Regions from separate parts of the Bradyrhizobium sp. SZCCHNS30572 genome, predicted to be linked through region 1. Evidence: predicted binding sites of a transcription regulator. Region 1 holds the regulator's gene; the other holds the start of a gene.

Region 1 (6,273 bases):
GAGGGGCACGAGGATGATCAATTTGAACAATCGTCATACTCGGACTATAGCAAGAGCCAGGCCAGTTCGGTAAAGCCCCCCGCTGCAGGCAAAAGCTGCAGGAAAACGTGGGCGGCCCTTCCCGGATTGCCCTCTCGCTTGGCAACCCGCTATCCAGTCACGCACAGATCATGACCAGCGGCGGGACATCTTCTTCTCTCGCCCCTCCTTCGCTCACCGCGCCGAGGCACTCTGTGCCGCGATCTCGCGCCGCACGACCGTCTCGAACTGGCTCGCGGGGGCGGCGAACATCAGCCGGGTCTCCTCGTGGAACGCCGAGAAGATGCCGACCACGGCAGGCTGCCCACCGACCTCGGCGAGGATCGGCGAGCCCGAATAGCCGAAATTGGCCAGGCAATGCACTGTCAGCAGCGTCCCGTCCCTGGTCATGCCGGCGCTGCAATTGCGCTGGCCGGTCGGCGAATAGCGCCGCTCCTGACCATAGCCGATCTCGGAGATGGTGCCGGCCGATGTCGCAGCCTGCAATTCCTCGCGCGTCAGCGCCTTGACCGCGACCGGCTTCGACGGCAGCGCGTCCTTCAGCACGATCAACGCCCAATCGGCGGGCGAGCGGTCGAGCGACCACCTGTCGTGCTGGATCGGGACAAAGTCCGGCGCCACGATCAGCTTGTCGGCGACCGACGATGCCGCCGGCGTGCCCCGGTTCATGCCGGCCAGGAAGCGGACGTTGCCGGGGCTGACCTGCGCCACGCCGTTGAACACGCAATGCGCCGCGGTGAGCACGACGCGCGGCGCGACCAGCGTGCCGGTGCACCAGCCGCCGCTCGAGTATTGCGCGACGGTGACGACGCCGATCGACGACGCCGGCCAGGAGGTGGGATCGACGACCTCGCCGATGTGGCGATCGAGCCCGAGCAGTTGCTCCGGACGCGGAGTGGCAATGCCCGCATCCGCCGATTCCGGTTTCGGCTGCCAGGACGCAATGGCGCTCTGGGCCTGGACGCGCTGCGGCTCGGTCAACTTGACCCGCTGCACGTCGCGGCCGGCCGATCGCACGCCGTTGCGGCCGGCCATCACCAGCCAGGCATAACCCTGCACGACGTCCTGCTTCGCGCCACGGCCGTCGAGCAGCATCAGGCCGAGCATGTATTGCGACTGCGCAAAGCCCTGCGCCGCCGCGCGGCTGAACCAGCGACTGGCTTCGCCGTAGTTCGAGGCAACACCCTCGCCATTGACGTAGGCGATGCCGAGATAATGTTGCGCGACGGCGAGCCCCTGATCGGCGGCCTTGCGGTACCAGGCCAGCGCCTCGCTCGGATTACGCGGCACGCCCCAGCCGAACGCCTGCATGAAGCCGACGTCGAACTGCGCCCGCGCATCGCCCTTGGCGGCCAGCGGCAGCAGCCGTCGCATCGCCGCCGCATGCTGCCCGTTGCCTGCCGCCGCGACCGCGTCTTCGAGCTCGGCGGCCGGGGCGCCCGCCGCGCCGCCGAGCAGCACGGCAAGAGATATGATGATGGTCTTGATCAAGGGCGTCCGCTGGGACCGAAACATCGTGACGGGCCACGAAGCAGACACGATCAAGACGGCGGCGGCGTGGCGGAAAGCGGACCGCGATCTCCTCAATCGGGCCGCCTCGCGCCTCACACCTGCTTCGTGCTCACGCCGGATCGCCCCTTACACCTGCTCGCTCTTGGCGAAGCGGTCATCGAGCGCATAACCGGCGCCGCGCACCGTGCGGATCGGGTCCTGCTCGCGGCCGGGATTGAGCAGCTTGCGCAGGCGGCCGATATGGACGTCGACGGTGCGCTCGTCGATGTAGATGTCGCGGCCCCAGACGCTGTCGAGCAGCTGTTCGCGGCTGAACACGCGGCCGGGGTGCTCGAGGAAGAATTCGAGCAGGCGGTATTCGGTCGGGCCGAGATCGATCGGCCGCCCCGAGCGCGCCACGCGGCGCTTCTCGCGGTCGAGCTCGATGTCGCCATAGGACAGCACGGTCGCCAGCCGCTCCGGGCTCGCCCGCCGCAGTAGGCCTTTCACGCGCGCCAGGAGCTCCGGCACCGAGAACGGCTTGACGATGTAGTCGTCGGCGCCAGTGGCGAGTCCGCGCACGCGCTCGCTCTCCTCGCCGCGCGCCGTCAGCATGATGATCGGCAGTTGCCGGGTCTCGGAGCGGGCGCGCAGGCGGCGGCACAGTTCGATGCCGGAGAGGCCCGGCAGCATCCAGTCGAGCACGACGAGATCCGGAACGCGCTCCTTGAGCCGCGTGTCGGCCTCGTCGCCGCGCGCCACGGTCTCGACCTCGTAGCCTTCGGCCTCGAGGTTGTAGCGCAGCAGCGTCGTCAGCGCCTCCTCGTCCTCCACCACCAGAATTCGGGCGCCCATGTCTGAACCGTCTCTCTTAGTTACCGGGAATCGTCGATGCGAAGCTCGTCATGTCGCCCTTCGGGCGCTTGTCCATGATCTGCTGGCCTTCGATCATATAGAACACCGTCTCGGCGATGTTGGTCGCGTGATCGCCGATCCGCTCGATGTTCTTGGCGCAGAACATCAGGTGGATGCAGAACGAGATGTTGCGCGGATCCTCCATCATGTAGGTCAGGAGCTCGCGGAACAGCGACGTGCAGATCGCGTCGACCTCCTCGTCGCCCTTCCACACCGTCATCGCCGCCGGCAGGTCATGCGCGGCATAGGCGTCCAGCACCGTCTTGACCTGCGACTGCACCAGATCGGTCATGTGCTCGAGGCCGCGGATCAGCTTCAGCGGATGGAAGTCGCTTTCCAGCGCCGCGACGCGCTTGCCGATGTTCTTGGCGAGGTCGCCGATGCGCTCCAGATCGGTCGCCACGCGCATCGCGCCGACGATCTCGCGCAGGTCGACCGCCATCGGCTGGCGACGGGCGATCGTGAGCACGGCGCGCTCCTCGATGATGCGCTGCAGCTTGTCGACCTCGGCGTCGGTGGCGACCACCTTCTGGCCGAGCGCGATGTCGCGCCGCACCAGCGCATCGACGGAATCGACGATCAGCCGCTCCGCGAGGCCGCCCATCTCCGATACCAGACGGGTGAGGTCCTGCAGATCGCTGTCGAACGCCTTGGCGGTATGTTCACTGGCCATGATGATCTCCTGAAGACAATGTCGTCGGCGTCAGCCGAACCGGCCGGTGATGTAATCCTGGGTCCGCCGATCACTCGGCGAGGTGAAGATCTTGCTGGTGTCGTCGAACTCGATCAGCTCGCCGAGATACATGAAGGCGGTCTTGTCGGAGACGCGCGCCGCCTGCTGCATGTTATGCGTCACGATGGCGATCGTATAGTTTTCGGCGAGCTCCTGGATCAGCTCCTCGACCTTGGCGGTCGAGATCGGATCGAGCGCCGAGCACGGCTCGTCGAACAAGATCACCTCCGGCCGGACCGCCACGGTGCGCGCGATGCACAGTCGCTGCTGCTGGCCGCCGGACAGCGACAGGCCCGAGGCGTTGAGCTTGTCCTTGACCTCGTTCCACAGCGCGCCGCCGCGCAGCGCCTTCTCGACCCGGTCGTCCATCTCCGACTTGGAGATCTTCTCATAGAGGCGGATGCCGAAGGCGATGTTCTCGTAGATCGTCATCGGGAACGGCGTCGGCTTCTGGAACACCATGCCGACCCGGGCGCGCAGCAGATTCAGATCGAGCTTGGGATCGAGGATGTTGGTGTTGTCGAGCATCAGCTGCCCGGTCGCGCGCTGGCCCGGATAGAGATCGTACATCCGGTTGAAGATGCGCAGCAGCGTGGACTTGCCGCAGCCGGACGGGCCGATGAACGCGGTGACGCGGTTGGTGCCCAGCGACAGGTTGATGTTCTTCAGCGCGTGATGGTCGCCGTAGTAGAAGTTGAGGTTGCGCGCAGTCACCTTGGCCGGCGCATCCGGAAGCGCCTTGCCGTGAAGAGCGTGATTGGGCTGACTGACGGAGACGGACAGTTCGGTCATTTGGTGTTCCTCTCGGCGCCGAGAATGCGTGCACCGATGTTCAGGGCGAGCACGGCCAGAGTGATGAGAAGGGCTCCGCTCCAGGCCAGTTGTTTCCAGTAGGCATAAGGGCTCTGGACGAAATTGTTGATGGTGACGGGCAGGTTCGCCATCGTCTTGGAAAGGTTGAGGCTCCAGAACTGGTTCGACAGCGCGGTGAACAGCAGAGGCGCGGTCTCGCCGGCGACGCGGGCGGTCGCCAGCAGCACGCCGGTGATGAGGCCCGAGCGCGCCGCCCGATAGGCGATGCGGCGGATCACCAGCGAGCGCGGCAGGCCGAGCGCAGACGCCGCCTCGCGCAGCGGGTTGGGCACGAGCAGCAGCATGTCCTCGGTGGTGCGCAGCACCACCGGGATCACGATGACCGCCAATGCAAGGGAACCCGCGAGTGCCGAGAAGCCGCCCATCGGCACCACGACCGCACCATAGATGAACAGGCCGATGATGATCGAGGGCGCCGACAGCAGGATGTCGTTGATGAAGCGGATCACCGAGGTCAGGCGGTCGTTGCGGCCGTATTCGGCGAGATAGGTGCCGGCAAACAGGCCGAGCGGCGCGCCGATGCCGACGCCGATGATCGTCATGATCAAGGAGCCGACGATGGCGTTGCGCAGGCCGCCTTCGCTGGAGCCGGGCGGTGGCGTGTCGGCGGCAAAAACCTGCAGGCTGAGGCCGGCGAGTCCGTTATAGAACAGCGTGAACAGGATCAGCGCCAGCCAGGTGACGCCGAACATCGCGGCGGCAACGCAGAGGCCGCGGATCACGATGTCTCTGCGGCGCCGGCGCGCATAGATCGGATTGACCGGCGCATCGAGTGTAAGCGTGTCAGCGCTGGACATGGCTTATTTTCCCGCCTTGGCTTCGAGCCGCATGAGCATCAGCCGCGCGCTCGCCAGCACGAAGAAGGTGAGCACGAACAGCAGCAGGCCGAGCAGGATCAGGCTCGACTGGTGCAGCCCGTCGCTCTCCTGGAATTCGGAGGCGATGGCGGCCGAGATCGTGGTGCCCGGTGCGAAGATCGAGGATGAGATCCGGAACGAGTTGCCGATGATGAAGGTCACCGCCATCGTTTCGCCGAGCGCACGTCCCAGCGCCAGCATGACGCCGCCGATCACGCCGACACGGGTGTAGGGAATGACGACGCTGCGCACGACCTCCCAGGTGGTGCAGCCGACCCCGTAGGCGGCTTCCTTCAGCACCGGCGGGACCGTCTTGAACACGTCGACCGAGATCGAGGTGATGAACGGCAGCACCATGATCGCCAGGATCAGCGAGGCGTTGAACAGGCTGAGATAGGACGGCGGACCGGCGAAGATGTCCTGCAGCACGGGGATGCCGGCGCAGAGATTGATCATGAACGGCTGGAACGTATAGGCCAGGAACGGCCCCAGCACGAAGAAGCCCCACATGCCGTAGATGATCGAAGGAATGCCGGCGAGCAGCTCGATGGCAAGTCCGATCGGACGGCGCAGCCATTGCGGGCACAGCTCGGTGAGGAAGATCGCAATGCCCAGACCGACCGGAATGGCGATCAGCATCGCGATGAAGGACGTGACCAAGGTGCCGTAGATCGGGCCGAGCGCCCCGAGCACCGGCGGATCGGCCGACGGCGCCCAGCGCCGCGTCCACAGGAATTCGAAGCCATATTCTCTCATGGCCGGCCATGCGCCGACGATGAGCGACAGGATGATGCCGCCCAGGATCAACAGGACGGAGATCGCGGACAGCCGCGTGATCCAATAGAAGGTCACGTCGCCGAGCTTGAAGGCGCTGAGCGCGCGTGCCCGGTCATAGGGTCCGGCAGCAGCCGCGATATCGCTGACTTCGGTCTGAACCGCCATCTCTGCCAATTCTGCCCCCTGTTCCTTGGACACGCCTCAACCCCGGTAGCGCCCCTCCCCCGGAGGCCGGGAGAGGGGGATTTTCGATACGTCCGGATCAGCTCTTGATGTCGGCCGACCAGGTCTTCTCGATCAGCTTCACGACGCTGTCGGGCATCGGGATGTAGTCGAGCTCCTCAGCCATCTTGGCGCCCTTCTCGAACGACCACTTGAAGAACTTGATGGCTTCGCCGGACGCCGCCTTGTCGGCCGGCTCCTTGTGCATCAGGATGAAGGTCGCCGCCGTCATCGGCCAGGACTTGTCGCCGGGCTGGTTGGCGAGGATCACGTAGTAGCCCGGGGCCTTGGCCCAGTCGGCATTCGCGGCCGCGGCCTGGAAGGCCTCGACGGTCGGCTGCACGGTCTTGCCGGCCTTGTTGATCA
Region 2 (6,273 bases), on a different contig from region 1:
GAAGCTCCCGCAAGGCGGTGGCGCGTGCCTCCGCCGACAATGGTTGCGGCATCTCGATCTCCTCTTGTGGTGCAATCGACCGGACACGCGGCGGCATCCGGGCGATCGCGGGGCTACCTCCGGCTGGGTCGCGCCGGTGTCCGGTTGCCAAGACTAACCGAAAACGCATCCCTATCAGAGCCTTGTCACAGGCGCGATGCCGGAGGTGCTTGGAACTGCCCCGATCCTCCGGCGACTGGTGCGATGGTAACCATGACGCAGATGTCACCCCGGGCGGACAAGAAATTTGCTACAGTTCGGCTCTATTGAAGGACGACGTGGCCAGACGAAGCCGCCTGTGGCATCGCCCGGGCCTGGGACCACCGGAGGACGGGATCTGGTAGATACTCAGACCACGCCAGCGCAGCGCTCACGGATGCGCCCTGCCGTGTTCATCGTCATCGCCGGGATCCTTGCGGTCGTCGGCGCTTTGACGGGGGCCTACTATTTTGCGATGCGTCCCGTGGTGCTCAAGATCGCGGTCGGTCCGCCCAACAGCGACGACCTGAAGGTCGTCCAGGCCCTGACCCAGGCCTTTTCCCAGTCGCACGCCTCCGTCAGGCTGCGGCCGGTTCCGACCGAGGGCGCCGCACAGAGCGCGCAGGCGCTGGCCGCAGGCAAGGTTGATCTCGCGATCGTCCGGGGTGACCTCGAGGTCCCAAAGAACGCGCAGGCCGTGGCGACGCTGCGCAAGAACGTCGCCGTGCTCTGGGTGCCTCCGGGCGGCAAGGGCAAGGGTCGCAAGGGCGCCAAGATCACCAAGATCTCCCAGCTCGCGGGCCACAAGGTCGGCATCATCGGTCGGACCCCGGCGAACGCCAATTTGCTGAAGGTGATCCTGCATCAATACGGCGTCGACGCCGGCAAGGTTGAGATCGTCCAAGTCCCGATCACCGAGGCCGCCGAAGCCGTGCGCAACCAGCGGGCGGACGTCTATCTTGCGGCCGGACCCATCAATAGCAAGATCACGGCGGATGCGATCGCCGCTGCCACCAAGGACGGCGGCACGCCGACCTTCCTGGCGATCGATTCGGCCGAAGCGATCGCGCAGAACCACCCCGAATATGAATCGACCGAAATTCCCGCCGGCGCGTTTGGCGGCTCGCCCGATCGTCCCGAGGACGAGGTGAAGACCATCAGCTTCAACCACCACATCGTGGCGCGCAAAGGCCTGTCGGATTCGACCGTGTCCGCGTTCACCCATCAGCTGTTTTCGGTGCGCCAGCAATTGCTGTCGGAGTTCCCGCTGGCTGCCAAGATCGAGACCCCCGACACCGACAAGGACGCCGCGATTCCGGCACATCCCGGCGCGGCGGCGTTCATCAACGGCGAGGAGAAGACCTTCCTCGACCGCTACAGCGACTACATCTGGTGGGGCCTGATGGCGCTTTCGGCGATGGGTTCGGCCGGTGCGTGGTTCGCCGGCTATCTCAAGCGCGACGAACGCACCATCAACACCTCGCTGCGCGATCGTCTGCTGGAGATGATCACGATCGCGCGCAAGAGCGATTCGACCGAGGAGCTCGACCAGCTGCAGAGCGAGGCCGACGAGATCCTGCGCAACACGCTGACCTGCTTCGAGGACGGTGCAATCGAGCACGCGGCGTTGACCGCGTTCAACATCGCGCTCGAGCAGTTCCACAACGCGGTGGCCGATCGCAAGCTCATCCTGATGAGCATGCCCGCCAATCTGCAGCGAACCGGCGCGCAGTTGCGTGCCGCCGGCACCTGAGGGCGGACCATGTTCGCCCTGCGGCCGTGTCACGCGCTGTCCACGGCGCGATTGTAATTCCAGCGTCATCAATCTTTTCTAGGTCTGCCGGGCCGTGGCTCGCGCCGGCTCCCGCGCGCGATCCGACCAGGAGATCCGCATGACGCTTCGCATTCCTCGATCGCACACAGCCCTGTCCCGCCGCCGCTTCCTGTCGACGGCCGCCGCAGCCGGCGTCACGACGCTGGCGATGCCCTATCTGAGCCGCGCCGCCGACCGGCCGCAGATCACGCATGGCGTGCAGTCCGGCGACGTCGGCATGGATGGTGGCGTGGTCTGGGCGCGCGCCGACCGGCCGTCGCAGATGCTGGTCGAGGTGGCGACCACCGAATCGTTCAAGGACGCGCGTACGCTGCCTCCGATTGCCGCGCTTCCGGAAAGCGACTTCACGGCCAAGATGCTGATCGACGGCCTTCCGAGCGGCCAGGACATCTTCTACCGTGTCAAGTTCCGCGACCTGTCGCATACCGCGGTCGAAAGCGAGGCCGTGGCCGGCCGCTTCCGCACCGCGCCAGGCAACAAGCGCGACGTCTCGTTCGTCTGGGGCGGCGACGTGGCGGGGCAGGGCTGGGGCATCAATCCCGATGATGGCGGCATGTTCACCTTCTCGACGATGAAGAAGCACCGCCCGGACTTCTTCCTGCACTCCGGCGACACCATCTACGCCGACGGTCCGATCAAGTCCGAGGTGAAGCTGCCGGACAACAAGGTGTGGAAGAACCTCACCGTGGAAGAGAAGGCCAAGGTCGCCGAGACGCTCGACGAATTTCGTGCCGCCCACAAATACAATTTCCTCGACGAGAACGTTCGCGCCTTCAATGCCGAGGTGCCGATCTTCGTGCAGTGGGACGATCACGAGGTCACCAACAACTGGTCGGCGTCCAAGGAGCTGCCCGCCGCCTACAAGGAGCGCAACATCCAGTTGCTCGCGGCCCGCGCGGCGCGCGCCTTCCACGAGATGTATCCGATGCGCGAGAGCCTCATCGAGCCGGGCCGAGTCTATCGCACCATCAACTATGGCCCGCATCTCGACGTGTTCGTGCTCGACGAGCGCAGCTACCGCGGCGCCAACGGTCCCAATCTCGAGGACGAGTATGGTCCGGCGTCCTACTTCATCGGGCCGGAGCAGATGCGCTGGTTGAAGCAGGCGCTGCTCAATTCCCGCGCGACCTGGAAGGTGATCGCCTCCGACATGCCGCTCAGCATCATCGTCTATGACGACGCGGCCAACAAGAAGGGCTCGGAAGCCATCGCCCAGGGTGACGGCCCGGCGCGCGGCCGCGAGCTCGAGATTGCCGAGATCCTGCGCTTCATCAAGACGGCGCCGATCCAGAACACGGTGTGGCTGACGGCGGACGTGCACTACGCGGCCGCGCATTATTACGATCCGAACAAGGCGCAGTTTCAGGACTTCGAGCCGTTCTGGGAGTTCGTCTCCGGCCCGCTGCATGCCGGCACGTTCGGTCCGAACGAGCTCGACAACACCTTCGGCCCCGAGGTGCGCTTCATCAAGGCGCCCGGCCTCGACAAGCAGAATCTGCCGCCGTCGGCCGGCATGCAGTTCTTCGGCCACGTCAAGATCGAAGGCGCCACGGGCCAGATGACCGTGACCCTGCGGGATCGCGCCGACGTCGCGCTGTGGTCGACCACGCTCGATCCGAAGCTGGGCTGAGGTCTCGTTGTTCGGCGGCAAGACGACCGCGTGCGGCGACGGCAACTAATCGCGTCGCCGCAGCGCCGCCTCCAGCGCCTCGGTCGGGCAAGGCTTCGGCAGCCGCGGCCGGTCGGCGAATGCGGGTGGCACGCGGTCGGCGCCATAGCCGGTCGAGAATGCGAAGGGAATGCCGAGCGCCGTCAGCCGCTCGGCAATCGCAAAGCTCTTTTCGCGGACCAGGCCGACATCGAGCAGCGCGAATTGCGGGACGCGCTCGGCGATCATGGCGAGCGCGGTTGCGACGTCGGCTGCGATCCTGATGTCGGGAACGCCGAGGTCGGTGATCGTGTCTTCCAGTCCGAGTGCAATGATGGGGTCGTCTTCGACGACCAGCACATGCTGATAGAACTCGGGCACGCCTGATTGCGAGCTGGTCATGGGATCTACGGGTTCCAGGATGAGGGATGGACCCCGCGGCCGGCGCCTCCTCTCGAGCGCGCTGGCGGGTTCCTGGAACCAAGGCAGCATATCAGAGTTCCTGTGTCGGTGCACTTGTGAACACAAGGTGCACGGATCACGCACATGCGTTGCGCACGGGGATGACGATGCTGAGCCAAGGTGTGACCACGCTGAGCCGGGAGCGGCCCTACAACAACCTGCTGCGGCGGCTCAGTCCGGCCGACTACGCGCTGATCTCGCCGTATCTGGTGGAGGACGAGGCAACGCCGAACGAGCTGCTCTACAGTCCGGGTGACGACGTCCAGATCGTGCATTTTCCCTGCGGGCCGGCGCTGACGTCCTATCTCGTTCCCAATGAGGATGGCCGCGACGTCGAGACCATCCTGGTCGGCCGCGAGGGCGCCGTCGGCGGGATCGTCAGCGAAGGCTTCCTGCCGGCCTACACACGGATCGTCGTCAAGTTCGGCGGCCCGTTCGCACGGCTGCCGCTGTCCCGCCTGGCGGCCGCCAAGCTGCAATCCAAGACGCTGCGCAACGTATTCGCGCGCTACGCCGATTGCATGCTGGCACAGATGTTCCAGTCGACCGCCTGCAACGCAATCCATTCGATCGAGCAGCGGACGGCGAAGTGGATCGTGGCCGCGATGGACCGTACCGATGGCGAGCCGATCGTGCCGCTGACGCATGAGCAGCTGGCAACGCTGCTGGGCGTCGGCCGCAGCTACGTCAGCCGGGTTGTCCAGACCTTCAGGGCCGAGGGCATTCTCGAAACCCGCCGCGGCGCCTTCATGGTGCGGGACTTCGACGCGCTGAAGCGCCGCTCCTGCCTGTGCAACGAGGCCGTGAAGACCCATTTCGAAGAGGTCCTGCGCGGCGTCTATCCGACCGAGCAGGCCGCGGCGGGCTGCGCCTGCAGGCGCCATTGACGTCCCGCGTACAGACTCCAGCCAACCGCGTTGGCTGTCAGCGCTGGTCCTCGTGGGATTGCCGGTCGGAGTGGTTGATCTTGTCTTCTCCCGCGCCTCCCGGAGGCGCGTGGCGGCGGAGGCGTTAGCCAGCCGCTCGGAAACCGCTCCCCGTTCCTGAAAGCAGTCATTGTTTTTTGGCATTTTCTGCCTATATTGCGCCGCAACGCGTGAGGTCTGCCCGGTCGATTGGCCGGGCTTCCTATTTGGGGCTGCCGGCCCCTGCCGCCGAACGAGTTTCGCGAGCGCGCGTCGCAAAGCTAACAGCTTGATTCGACTATAACAAAGCGCGCGCCCCGCCGGGGACAGAGCACGGGCTCTTGAGAAAGCTTAGAAGACACCGACCATGAATCTTCGCAACATCGCCATCATCGCCCACGTCGACCACGGCAAGACCACCCTGGTTGACCGTCTCCTGCAGCAGTCGGGTACCTTCCGCGAGAACCAGAAGGTCGCCGAGCGCGCCATGGACTCCAACGATCTGGAGCGCGAGCGCGGCATCACCATCCTGGCCAAGGCCGCCTCGGTGCAGTGGAAGGACACCCGCATCAACATCGTCGACACTCCCGGCCACGCCGATTTCGGCGGCGAGGTCGAGCGCATCCTGAACATGGTGGACGGCGCCCTGGTGCTGGTCGACGCCGCCGAGGGCCCGCTGCCGCAGACCAAGTTCGTGGTCTCCAAGGCGCTCAAGGTCGGCCTCAAGCCGATCGTCGTCATCAACAAGGTCGACCGTCCCGACGCCCGTCCGACCGAGGTCATCAACGAGGTGTTCGACCTGTTCGCCGCGCTCGACGCGTCCGAGGAGCAGCTCGACTTCCCGATCCTGTACGGCTCGGCCAAGCAGGGCTGGATGGCCGAGAGCCCGGAAGGTCCGAAGGACGCCGGGATGCAGCCGCTGTTCGACCTGGTGCTGCGCCATGTGCCGGCGCCGTCGGTCGAAGAGGGGCCGTTCCGCATGATCGGCACCATCCTGGAGGCCAACAACTTCCTGGGCCGCATCATCACCGGCCGCATCACCTCGGGCAGCATCAAGCCCAACCAGGCCGTGAAGGTGCTGAACGCCGAGGGCAAAGTCGTCGAGCAGGGCCGTATTTCCAAGATTCTCGCGTTCCGCGGCATCGAGCGCGTGCCGCTCGACGAGGCCGAGGCCGGCGACATCGTCGCCATCGCGGGCCTGACCAAGGGCACCGTCGCCGACACGTTCTGCGATCCCTCGGTCGAGACTCCGCTCCCGGCGCAGCCGATCGACCCGCCAACCGTGTCGATGTCCTTCATCGTCAACAACTCGCCGCTGGCGGGCACCGAAGGCGACAAGGTCACCAGCCGCATGATCCGCGACCGCCTGCTGCGCGAGGCCGAGGGCAATGTCGCGCTGCGCGTCG

Evidence for each region. Region 1 encodes PhoB, which activates phosphate uptake and scavenging genes when phosphate is short. Its sites were predicted from a motif close to TGTCATNNANCTGTCAT; they were not measured.
Region 2: a site for PhoB is predicted at 1,824-1,840, ahead of QX048_RS14010 (alkaline phosphatase D family protein). Genes of this name have one in related genera too.

What each region holds. Positions count from the first base shown of each region.
Region 1 is NZ_JAUESY010000008.1:267,818-274,090, forward strand. It holds gene QX048_RS23735 (HoxN/HupN/NixA family nickel/cobalt transporter) at 1-37, opposite strand, end outside; gene QX048_RS23740 (trypsin-like serine protease) at 214-1,530, opposite strand; gene phoB (phosphate regulon transcriptional regulator PhoB) at 1,678-2,385, opposite strand; gene phoU (phosphate signaling complex protein PhoU) at 2,402-3,118, opposite strand; gene pstB (phosphate ABC transporter ATP-binding protein PstB) at 3,149-3,970, opposite strand; gene pstA (phosphate ABC transporter permease PstA) at 3,967-4,848, opposite strand; gene pstC (phosphate ABC transporter permease subunit PstC) at 4,852-5,850, opposite strand; gene pstS (phosphate ABC transporter substrate-binding protein PstS) at 5,948-6,273, opposite strand, start outside.
Region 2 is NZ_JAUESY010000004.1:616,540-622,812, forward strand. It holds gene QX048_RS14000 (4a-hydroxytetrahydrobiopterin dehydratase) at 1-97, opposite strand, end outside; gene QX048_RS14005 (TAXI family TRAP transporter solute-binding subunit) at 428-1,771, shown strand; gene QX048_RS14010 (alkaline phosphatase D family protein) at 1,911-3,482, shown strand; gene QX048_RS14015 (response regulator) at 3,528-3,902, opposite strand; gene QX048_RS14020 (Crp/Fnr family transcriptional regulator) at 4,070-4,849, shown strand; gene typA (translational GTPase TypA) at 5,235-6,273, shown strand, end outside.